DNA from 4 places in the Paenibacillus sp. BAC0078 genome. Region 2 is predicted to be linked to each of the others. Evidence: riboswitches for the same ligand, from Rfam matches in the RefSeq annotation. Region 2 holds a riboswitch; each other region holds the start of a gene.

Region 1 (2,200 bases), on a different contig from region 2:
TACAGTCCGCTGTCCACAACCTTGCCCCGGACCAAAATACTGCCCGTGGCAGTAATTGTAGAGTTAAAGACATTTCCGTATATGTAGACGTTTCCCAACGCTTCAATCACTGTATGTTGTTCTATGTCTCTGAGCACAACCACATCACCGGGGAACATAATTGTCCCGGCCGCGGGCTCGCCATCCTCAGGGATAATATGTGCTTCGGGAAAATCAACGGTTTTGACGAAGCTTCCGCTTCCCGTTATGCGTGGTCTGCCATTACGTTGGGCAGTAATCTCACCGCTTGGCTGCAGCGATGCATATGCTCCGGCTATAAGTGTAATGTCCTGCGGCGGCGGTGGCGGCAGCACATATCCGAACACGTCAAAGCCAGGCAGCCCCTCCTGCGGAGGCAGTTTGCGGGCGAACACCTCACCTTCCCGGATAGCGGGTGATCCTTGGTGTTCGGTTTCTTTTGCCGTCTGCTCTCCCCGGTTGAATTCATTCGCCAGATTCTCCGGGAACAGCAGCTCGAGACTGGCATCCGTGCCGGGAACGGGAGCTTTGCCTTCGGCAATGCATACAGGAAGATATGTAGGGTTATTCAGCTCTTCGTAAAGTGCCGGAATGTTAAGATTGCCTATGAGGGGGCTTTTCTCAAAGCCGGCTATAATCTGTTCTATTGAAAGTGTGGACAGCACCACATCACGGTTCAGTTCGGCCCGCACAGTAACATTGGCTGAGGCAGGGGTGTTGACCAGGTTCCAGGCGTACTTTTCAGCACGGTAAAGTGTAAAGTATACTTTGAGCTTGTCATCGGATACGGTAATCTGGTATTGCGGCTTCTCGCAAATATCCCAGCTTATTTGGTCGCAGGCGGTGACTTGAGTTGGAGCTGTTATTGTCTGCTGGTTTATCTTCAAGATTACAGGATGGAGAGCGGAGATTACAGCCGGCTTGCCGCCAGGCAGAGGTGAGGTGATAAAAATTTCGTTGTTCTGGATGATGATGACGCCGTTCTTATCTCTGTCTGTCCCGGTAAATGCCTGAGCATCCACAGAGTAAAGTTTCAGGAGATCGGGCCTCCCAAGCAGCATGGAAGCAAAGAACTCATACCGTGACCGTTCCATAATATGCTGCGCCATTCGTGTAACCTCGCTTTTCGTATAATCAATGTCATCTGTACAGAAAAGAACATCATGGAGCCGTGAACCCGACCTGATGGTGTCTCTATTAGCAGCAGCCTGGCAGCCTTAAATGCGGTGTTGATGCATTCTTAAGCCCATAGCTTTGCGTCCTGCCCTTTCGGGCAGTTTGCTTTTAGGAATAGATCAATGATATACACTCAGCATGAGGTAATCTATATCGACTGTTATCGACAAAAGTGGTCAATACTGGTATTGAGTTCAAAAATAACTTCTTCAAACAACATTAATTCTAGTACTAAAGTAGCGATTTTTCAACTGAAATAATAGAATTCAGGCATAAATTATGAAAAATGCAGATAATTGTTGGTTTATTGACATAAATTAGGAAGGTGAGGATTGAGGGAAAGGAAAAAAGGACGCTCCCAAGCTTATAGCTTGTGGGAGAGTCCTTTTTGTGCGAAGCGTACGGCTTGTGCGGCTTCAGATTTGGCCTTCACCGGCGCGGCCGACATCACCAGATAGTCAGCCTGCTCAATTTCTTCCAGCACCCGGTTCAGGTGGGAGAAGACCGCACCCAGATCGCGCAAGGTGGTCAGGGAGCATTGCCCCTGCAGGTCGGAGAAACAGGCCAGCTGAAGATCACGGGCCCGGTGCAGCGCTTCGGGAAGCGAACGCTGGCACTCGTTGTCCGACAAGGTCTTGGAGCCATAGAGTGCGATGCAGTCTGCGGTGGCTGTTACGACCTCGGCCATCCAATCGGCTGCAGCATAATGCGAAGGCAGCAGCGTGATGTCTGTGCGGATTTCTTTTACATAGGAATGAATTTTCTTGAGATGTCCGGTTGCCTGTGATAATCCGCGCAGCTCACTGCGGCACTGATAATGGGTAATAGTAAAATGAAGCTCCTTCTGCTGCTGTTCACTCTTGCCCAGCAGTGTTGCGGAGCGTCCCAGTGCGTCCGAGGCCTGAGCTGCTTCCCTTCCGCGGGCCGCCTGGCCGCTCAAGGCATCTGCCAGCAGCAGGCTTGCTTCCAGTGCCAAGCTTTTTACCTTGACGAACCCCTTGGGCGG
Region 2 (2,200 bases):
CTTGCACACTGCTGTGTTGATTTCCGCCCCGAGCATCATAAAGCATCCGTCGCCGGTAATGCAGACAATGGTTTCTTCAGGTGAGGCTACCTTTGCGCCTATAGCCATGCCAATTGAATTGCCCATGCAAGCAAAATAGGCATCAAAGACAAAGCTGCCCGGTTTCTTCACGTTGTACCACTTCACAGCATGGAAGCCATGGCTGCCGTCATCAACAAAGAGGGTGTTGTTATAAGGGAGCTGTTCGCTCAGTGTGCTCATTACCGAAGCGAGAGAAAGCTTGGACAATACAGGAAGCTCCTCTGTATAACGCGGGGATGTCTCCGGTTGACGTGCCGGAATGCTGCTGGTATCGACATTTTGCAGATAGAACGCCAGATTATCACGCAAATCGCCGCTGACAGAAATGGTGGGAGAGTTTAATATTTTCCCGACAAACGTAGGATCGACATCAAATTGAATCAAGGTCTGCGGATGGTTCTCCGCCTTGAGATTGCAGATGGTCATATCGCTCAGCCGCGAACCGAGCACGATGAACAAATCGCTGCGGTTCAACAAATCATCGCCATGCTTGCAGCCGCCGACACCGATTGGACCGTGATATAACGGATGATCCCAGGCAATAGCGCCTTTGCCCCCAGGAGAAGTCACAACAGGAATATTGAACATCTCTGCGAGCTGAACCAGCTCTTTATGCGCTCCGGAGCGGTTGACACCTTTGCCGGCAATGATGAGGGGATGGCTGGATTGATTGATAGCCGAGATCACCCGCTCGAAATTACTGTGGCTGATCAGACTCTCCCGTTCAGGGATCACAATCCGGCACTCTTCAAGGAGTTCTGTCTGCACATCAAAAGGGATGCACAGGTGGACAGGACCCCGCTTGCCGCTTAAAGCCGTCGAAATGGCATGATTAAATATGGTGCTGAAATGATCTCCGCGTTCAACCAGCTTGCTGAACAGAGTTGCGGGTCTGAACATATCCGCCAGATCGGCAAGATAGTTCGAAGAATCCTGACACTGGGGAATCCCCAGCTCCTTGATGGATTGATGGCCGGTAATGAACAGCACAGGAAGGTTGTTTGCCTTGGCATGCGCTGCGGCGGTAAGCAGATTGGTTCCGCCTGGACCGGAGGTGCCGAAGGCCACTCCAAGGCCGCCGGTTTTTAGAGCATAACCTGCGGCTTCGAACCCAGAACTGGATTCATGTCTTCCGGGAATAAACTCAATGCCATGATCAACCATCTTCAGAACTACAGGACAAATAGACTTGCCGATTATGCCAAAAGAATGTGTTACACCGAGGTTTCGTAGTGCCTGAGCCATATAATCTGCGACTGTTTTCAGAAAATCCACCCCACCCAATGTTATTATTTATTTAGCTTAAATAGAAAACCTGCACTCAGAAGGAGCACAGGCAGCTGCTAAATAACCATGTTGAACGAGAGAAACATAATACAGACGTTCCGGTTCTTAAGCAACCTGGCTGTCATGGTCCCGGGAAGCATGAGACTGTAGATCCATGGCTTTGCGTCATTCCCTTTCGGAGAATTTTGCCAATATATTTTTATTAATGAAATAAAGCATAATTTTACTTTACAATATATTCCTAGCGCTGCTTTTGTCAATATATTTGATCAAATAAGCTCGAAATTTGACGAATATAACGATTAACGACATTTATTGATTTGCATGCCAAGTGAATATTAATGCAGGAAATAAAATAATAAAGTCCCAGGTGAAAAAGTCCTAAAATGCAAACGGGATTTGAAATGCCGGACCATGGTGCTATTGATAGTTATCACGGAGGATGGCCGTAACTGTGGGAATACTTAGACTCCCAGTTGCTAATCGTAATCGTACAAGCATTCCTTGCGGCACTATCGTCCTTTGGATTCATTTTCCAAGCTCAGCTTATCCAGATATAAATGCAAATTGAAATTATCATTTTATACTGCGAAAATTCAGCATTTGGTGAATATTACATCAAGGAAATTGTAAACACAAAAAAACTGCCGCATGAGCATTTTTTGCTCAAGCGGCAGCATTGCAGGGGACGCCTAAAATTTGAAAATATGGATTGTTTTTTGCAACTGGAATACAGCTTGGGTCATCTTTTCTGTCTCTTCGGCAACGGACTTGAGGGCATTGATCTGTTCGTTCATAGATGCGGAGACCTCTTCGGTGCCTGCGGCTGTCT
Region 3 (2,200 bases), on a different contig from region 2:
GCCCGAATTCATAGGCTATGGTCCGGGTATAGGCCTGGCGCATCCGGTGAACGGCATCCCAGGCGGTCTTGACATCATCCGGTGCATTCTCCCAGATCAGCGATGCGGGCAGCGCAGTCAGGTCTTCGCGGGTGAGGTCATAGGTTTCGTATTCGAGCCATTTCGCCATCGGATTGTTCCCCCGGACAAGCGGGTCAATATTAGCGGCCATATGGCCATATATACGGATATTGGCAATCAGCTTGGAAGCTCTTACGGCTTTTCTGAGCCACTCCGTATCTCCCGAAAGCGCAGGCTTCGGAGCCGGCAAAGCATCCGGGGTAAGCGGAGGAGGTCCGTAAACCGTAAAAAGCTCGCGGTAATGATGCTCTACTGAAGCGGGGTCCTTAACAAACTGTTCATATTTTTCCTGAATGTAGCCCAGATTGGGTCCGTGATATTTACTCCAAATGGTTTCGTTATAGGGCTCTTTGACTGCCATGAATGCATCCTCCCAACGGATGAACCCCACTTGTGGCACTAGGCGTCAGCGCCCGGTGGAGCTGCAATGTTTGCGGTTTCATTTCTCTCCTATTGTGCTACTTTCAAGCCGCGTAATCAATTCATACTTTCGTGCAATCCGTTCGCAAAACGGCATGATTCAGCCCATAAATGATGAAGAACGGATATCGTTTGCTATGATGCAATTCATGGTCAGTCCCGCAAGCTTTATTACCCGGACAAAGCCTTGCAAAAAAAGCTAATCTTTTGCACGACTTAGCAAAAAAAAATCCGAAAATCGACACACTTCTTATGTGAGATTCTGTATAATGTTATTGCGGGTAACGGTTACATTGGTTTCTAGCCAGATCCTTTCATGTAAAGGGTCCAGTAAAGGGTAAACCTGCTGAAAGGCAGGGGCACAAAGTCTCGGGTCTAATGTAGAAATACTACGACGGCCGGACTGCCTGGGGACGCAAATATTCTAGGAGGAGATATCTTGGAAAAGTCCAACCAGGGGAATAATGGGGAACTGCAGGCAGTTGATCTGGATTTAGAATGGGTGCATTTGCTGATGTCGGCCAGGAAGGCGGGCATCGGGGCGGAGGAAATCCGCCGGTTTTTCAGTGAGAAGGCATTGGGCGAGAAGGCATTGCAGGTCATGTAGGGCGTTTTCGATGCAGGGATATATACGGAAAAGGGCACAGCGGAATGCGCTGTGTCCTTTTCTGCAATTATGAGAAAGTATAAGTATCACACTATACTGTATCCTTATATTTCTCGAACTACCCATCCTTCTGCTCCAGCCGCCATTTTTGATAATCCAGAAACTCTTTGAATTCCCGTTTGCTTATGCCTGAGGCCATAGCTTCCTGAACGAGCCGGAACCATTCGCCGTCCAGGGGCGGCTCTTCCGTATCTGCGGGCTCGCCATAGAGGAGATTATGGATGGAAACCTGAAGCGCATCGGCGATTTTTTCAATGAATTGAATTGAGGGGTTGGATTGAATATTTCTTTCAACATTGCTTAAGTATGATTTCGCCACATCAGCCTTGTCAGCCAGCTCGGATAAGGACAAGCCTTTTTCCAGACGGAGTTGATGGATGCGGCTACCCATATTATCCGGCACGATTAAACGCCCCTCCGCATTTTTTGTTAACAGTATAACAAATTTTCGCATAACGGACAAAAATCAATGCTTCAGCAAAGCGGTGAGCAGGAAGAAAAACGGCATACCCCGCCCGGATGAGGGAGGATACGCCGTTTTTGCGCGAGATGAGGCTTATTTCAATTCACCGGGGCCTTGTTTGGCGTTGAATGTCCAGGTGAGGGACAATTTATCCCCCTGGAACACGTTCTGATCCTGACCGTTGTCGACAAATACGAAGGCTACCTTGAACACCTTGGATTGTCCGGCACTGATGCCGCCAGGGATTGCGCCTGTGCTGATCAAATCATAGTTTGACGTATTTTTCAAATCCTTGAGCGAAATCTCCCCGAGAACATAATTGGTAATATCGCCGCTGACATAGGTGTCTTTGAGGAGCTTCACTTTAAAATGATCCCCGAGATCCTGCGCACCGTTATTCGTTCCTGCATCGGTTACTGTGTATGCACTGGCGAGCTTCAGCTCTTTGATATCCAGTGTTCCGCTGTTCTGCAGTGTGAAGTTGCGCACCGCAATATCGCCTGGCTTGAGGTTGCTGAGATTAACGATCT
Region 4 (2,200 bases), 110 kb from region 2:
GTGCCTGGACTTGGAGTTGGCGTTGGCGTTGGATTGGTGTCTTTTTTCAAGTCTAACGATTCTATGTAGTCATCCTTCTTGCTGTATAGCAGCTTATCTCCGCTAATTCCGATCAGCTTCGCTCCTGCTTCTATCGCCGGAAGCGATTGTACTGCATATGTAGAAAGGTTTACTTGCTGCAGCGTTGTTTTACCGTCCACTTCGTCTTGAAACACCGCATGCCCCTTAGATATGGACATAAAGGCATATTGTGTTCCTCCGGCCTTCATTTCGGTAAGATCCACTGGCTGAGCTGTCAGGTCCTTGATGTTCAGAAGCACATATTTGCTTTCGGAGGCACCGTTTTTTTGCTTGATCAGCACATGACTGCCATTAAAAACAAACCAGTCCACAAAATTGGCTCCGCCCAGACTAACAAGTGCGCGCGTAACCCCGCTGCTCAAATTCAGCAGACTAAGCCCTCCGTCACGGGCATTTTTGTATACCACATTTCCATCCGCCAGCACCGGGAACCGTCCTTCGCCGAGATCCGCCTCAACGCCGGTAGCCAGGTCGTGGTAGATCATGCTGCCGTAATTTTTGCGTTCATACCAGACCACACCTACACCGTCAGTCGTCGGATTACCGTATTGGCCGGATTGCTTGTTGAGCTTAGTCTTCTTGCCTGTCACAAGATCGGCACTATAAATGTCCCAATTGAGTGAAGATTCCGCTTCGCTTCCTTTGTCCGCCCATACGGCAACCGTGCCATCCACATAAGGCGCATCCTTAGCAGATGAACCCGACGTAAGAACCATACTTGCACCACTGGTCTGATTCAGCGCGTGCACCTGCTTCACTCCGCCACTGTCTGCTTCGAGCCATACCAGCCGTTCTCCCGACACGCTATAGTCCGTCCGGCCCAGATCTGCTGCGGCGGCTGAGGCCTGCATCGTACCACCTATACTAGGCAGCAGCCCTCCAAGCATACTCACCACCGCAACTACGGCCACAACCGTCTGCGAAAACTTCCTTTTCCTACCGAACCTCATTCACTTCTCTCCCCCAGCGATATTTTTAGGCACGCCAAAAAACCAAGTGCCTCGAGCGGCCCGGCTGCCCTAACATCCCTCCTGGATGAAGTAGGCCCGTGGCTTTGCGTCTCCGACTTTCGTACGGATTTGCCTTTGTTTAAAACTCGGTTTTTCTGTCCCTTTATGCTTATGTAAGTATGACTTTTGATGTAGAGGACTTCCTCTATTATCGGAATTTATTCCTGTGAAATTAAGATGTTCTATTTCTTCCTTTTTTAGGGGGATGAAAACAGAGGATCGGATTGATGGTCAAAAAGGATTGACTTTGACGTTGGGTCAATCGGTATAATCGCAGTAAGAGAACAAGTATGGAGGGCTGTTATGAAGTTAATGAAAATTACCGAAGTTACCGAAAAATTTGGCATATCTTCAAGGACACTTCGATATTACGAGCAAGTAGGCTTGCTGCGGAGTGAACGTCCACCACTTGAAAAGTATCGTTTTTATGACAACATAAATATTAACCGGCTACAGCAGATTTTGGTGCTTCGGAAAATGCAGATTCCGATAAAGGATATTTTGCGAATTTATGAGAATCAAGATATGGAAACGCTGGTACAAAGCTTTGTTAAGCGAATTGAGGAAATTGACGACGAAATCAGCACACTCTCCCAACTGAAATCTTATGTTACAGACTTCTTAGATGCTATGAACACTCACGGTATCACGCAGATATCCGCACTGCCCCTGCTTTATGAAAAGGTAGAGGATGAACTGTTCTCCCGACCAAAACATGATTTATCCATGGAAACGCTGAACACGATCTCAGACAAGCTAGCAAAGCCGCTGGATATGGATATTGTGGCATTGTCTCCGATGCTTGCGATTACATCCATAAAAACTGACAACGAACAGTCCGAGATTGATTTGTTTTGGGAGTGGATTTCCGCAAATCAAATCCCATTTGGCAAGCCCGGCAGCCGAACGCTGTTCGAATATCAGTATGGAGGGGACATTGTTTTCATGCAACAGCTTACTGCCCGAACAGAGGACTGTCCGTTTGTGTGCAAGGAATTTGAGGGGGGCTTGTTTGCTGTTTCGTCCGCTTATGCAGATGAGGATTTAGGAGCTTTACAGTATCGAATGCTGCAAGGCTTTGACGATAATCCAGGCTTTGAGGTGGATTT

What was found. A riboswitch is a leader RNA that binds a small molecule or an ion and turns the genes downstream of it on or off. The one in region 2 is predicted to bind cyclic di-GMP.
Region 1: another riboswitch for cyclic di-GMP. It lies ahead of ACX1DY_RS15965 (flagellar assembly protein A); the one in region 2 lies ahead of ACX1DY_RS11050 (thiamine pyrophosphate-binding protein).
Region 3: another riboswitch for cyclic di-GMP. It lies ahead of ACX1DY_RS18015 (anti-repressor SinI family protein); the one in region 2 lies ahead of ACX1DY_RS11050 (thiamine pyrophosphate-binding protein).
Region 4: another riboswitch for cyclic di-GMP. It lies ahead of ACX1DY_RS10560 (S-layer homology domain-containing protein); the one in region 2 lies ahead of ACX1DY_RS11050 (thiamine pyrophosphate-binding protein).

What each region holds. Positions count from the first base shown of each region.
Region 1 covers NZ_JBTLRW010000007.1:323,969-326,168, forward strand. Annotated here, with positions in the region: gene ACX1DY_RS15965 (flagellar assembly protein A) at 1-1,127, opposite strand, end outside; cyclic di-GMP riboswitch class I at 1,218-1,311, opposite strand; gene ACX1DY_RS15970 (FUSC family protein) at 1,559-2,200, opposite strand, start outside.
Region 2 covers NZ_JBTLRW010000004.1:365,626-367,825, forward strand. Annotated here, with positions in the region: gene ACX1DY_RS11050 (thiamine pyrophosphate-binding protein) at 1-1,356, opposite strand, end outside; cyclic di-GMP riboswitch class I at 1,474-1,568, opposite strand; gene ACX1DY_RS11055 (methyl-accepting chemotaxis protein) at 2,061-2,200, opposite strand, start outside.
Region 3 covers NZ_JBTLRW010000009.1:119,001-121,200, forward strand. Annotated here, with positions in the region: gene ACX1DY_RS18010 (2-oxoglutarate dehydrogenase E1 component) at 1-481, opposite strand, end outside; cyclic di-GMP riboswitch class I at 867-951, shown strand; gene ACX1DY_RS18015 (anti-repressor SinI family protein) at 980-1,147, shown strand; gene ACX1DY_RS18020 (helix-turn-helix domain-containing protein) at 1,266-1,598, opposite strand; gene ACX1DY_RS18025 (TasA family protein) at 1,764-2,200, opposite strand, start outside.
Region 4 covers NZ_JBTLRW010000004.1:254,495-256,694, reverse strand. Annotated here, with positions in the region: gene ACX1DY_RS10560 (S-layer homology domain-containing protein) at 1-1,031, opposite strand, end outside; cyclic di-GMP riboswitch class I at 1,083-1,175, opposite strand; gene ACX1DY_RS10555 (MerR family transcriptional regulator) at 1,395-2,200, shown strand, end outside.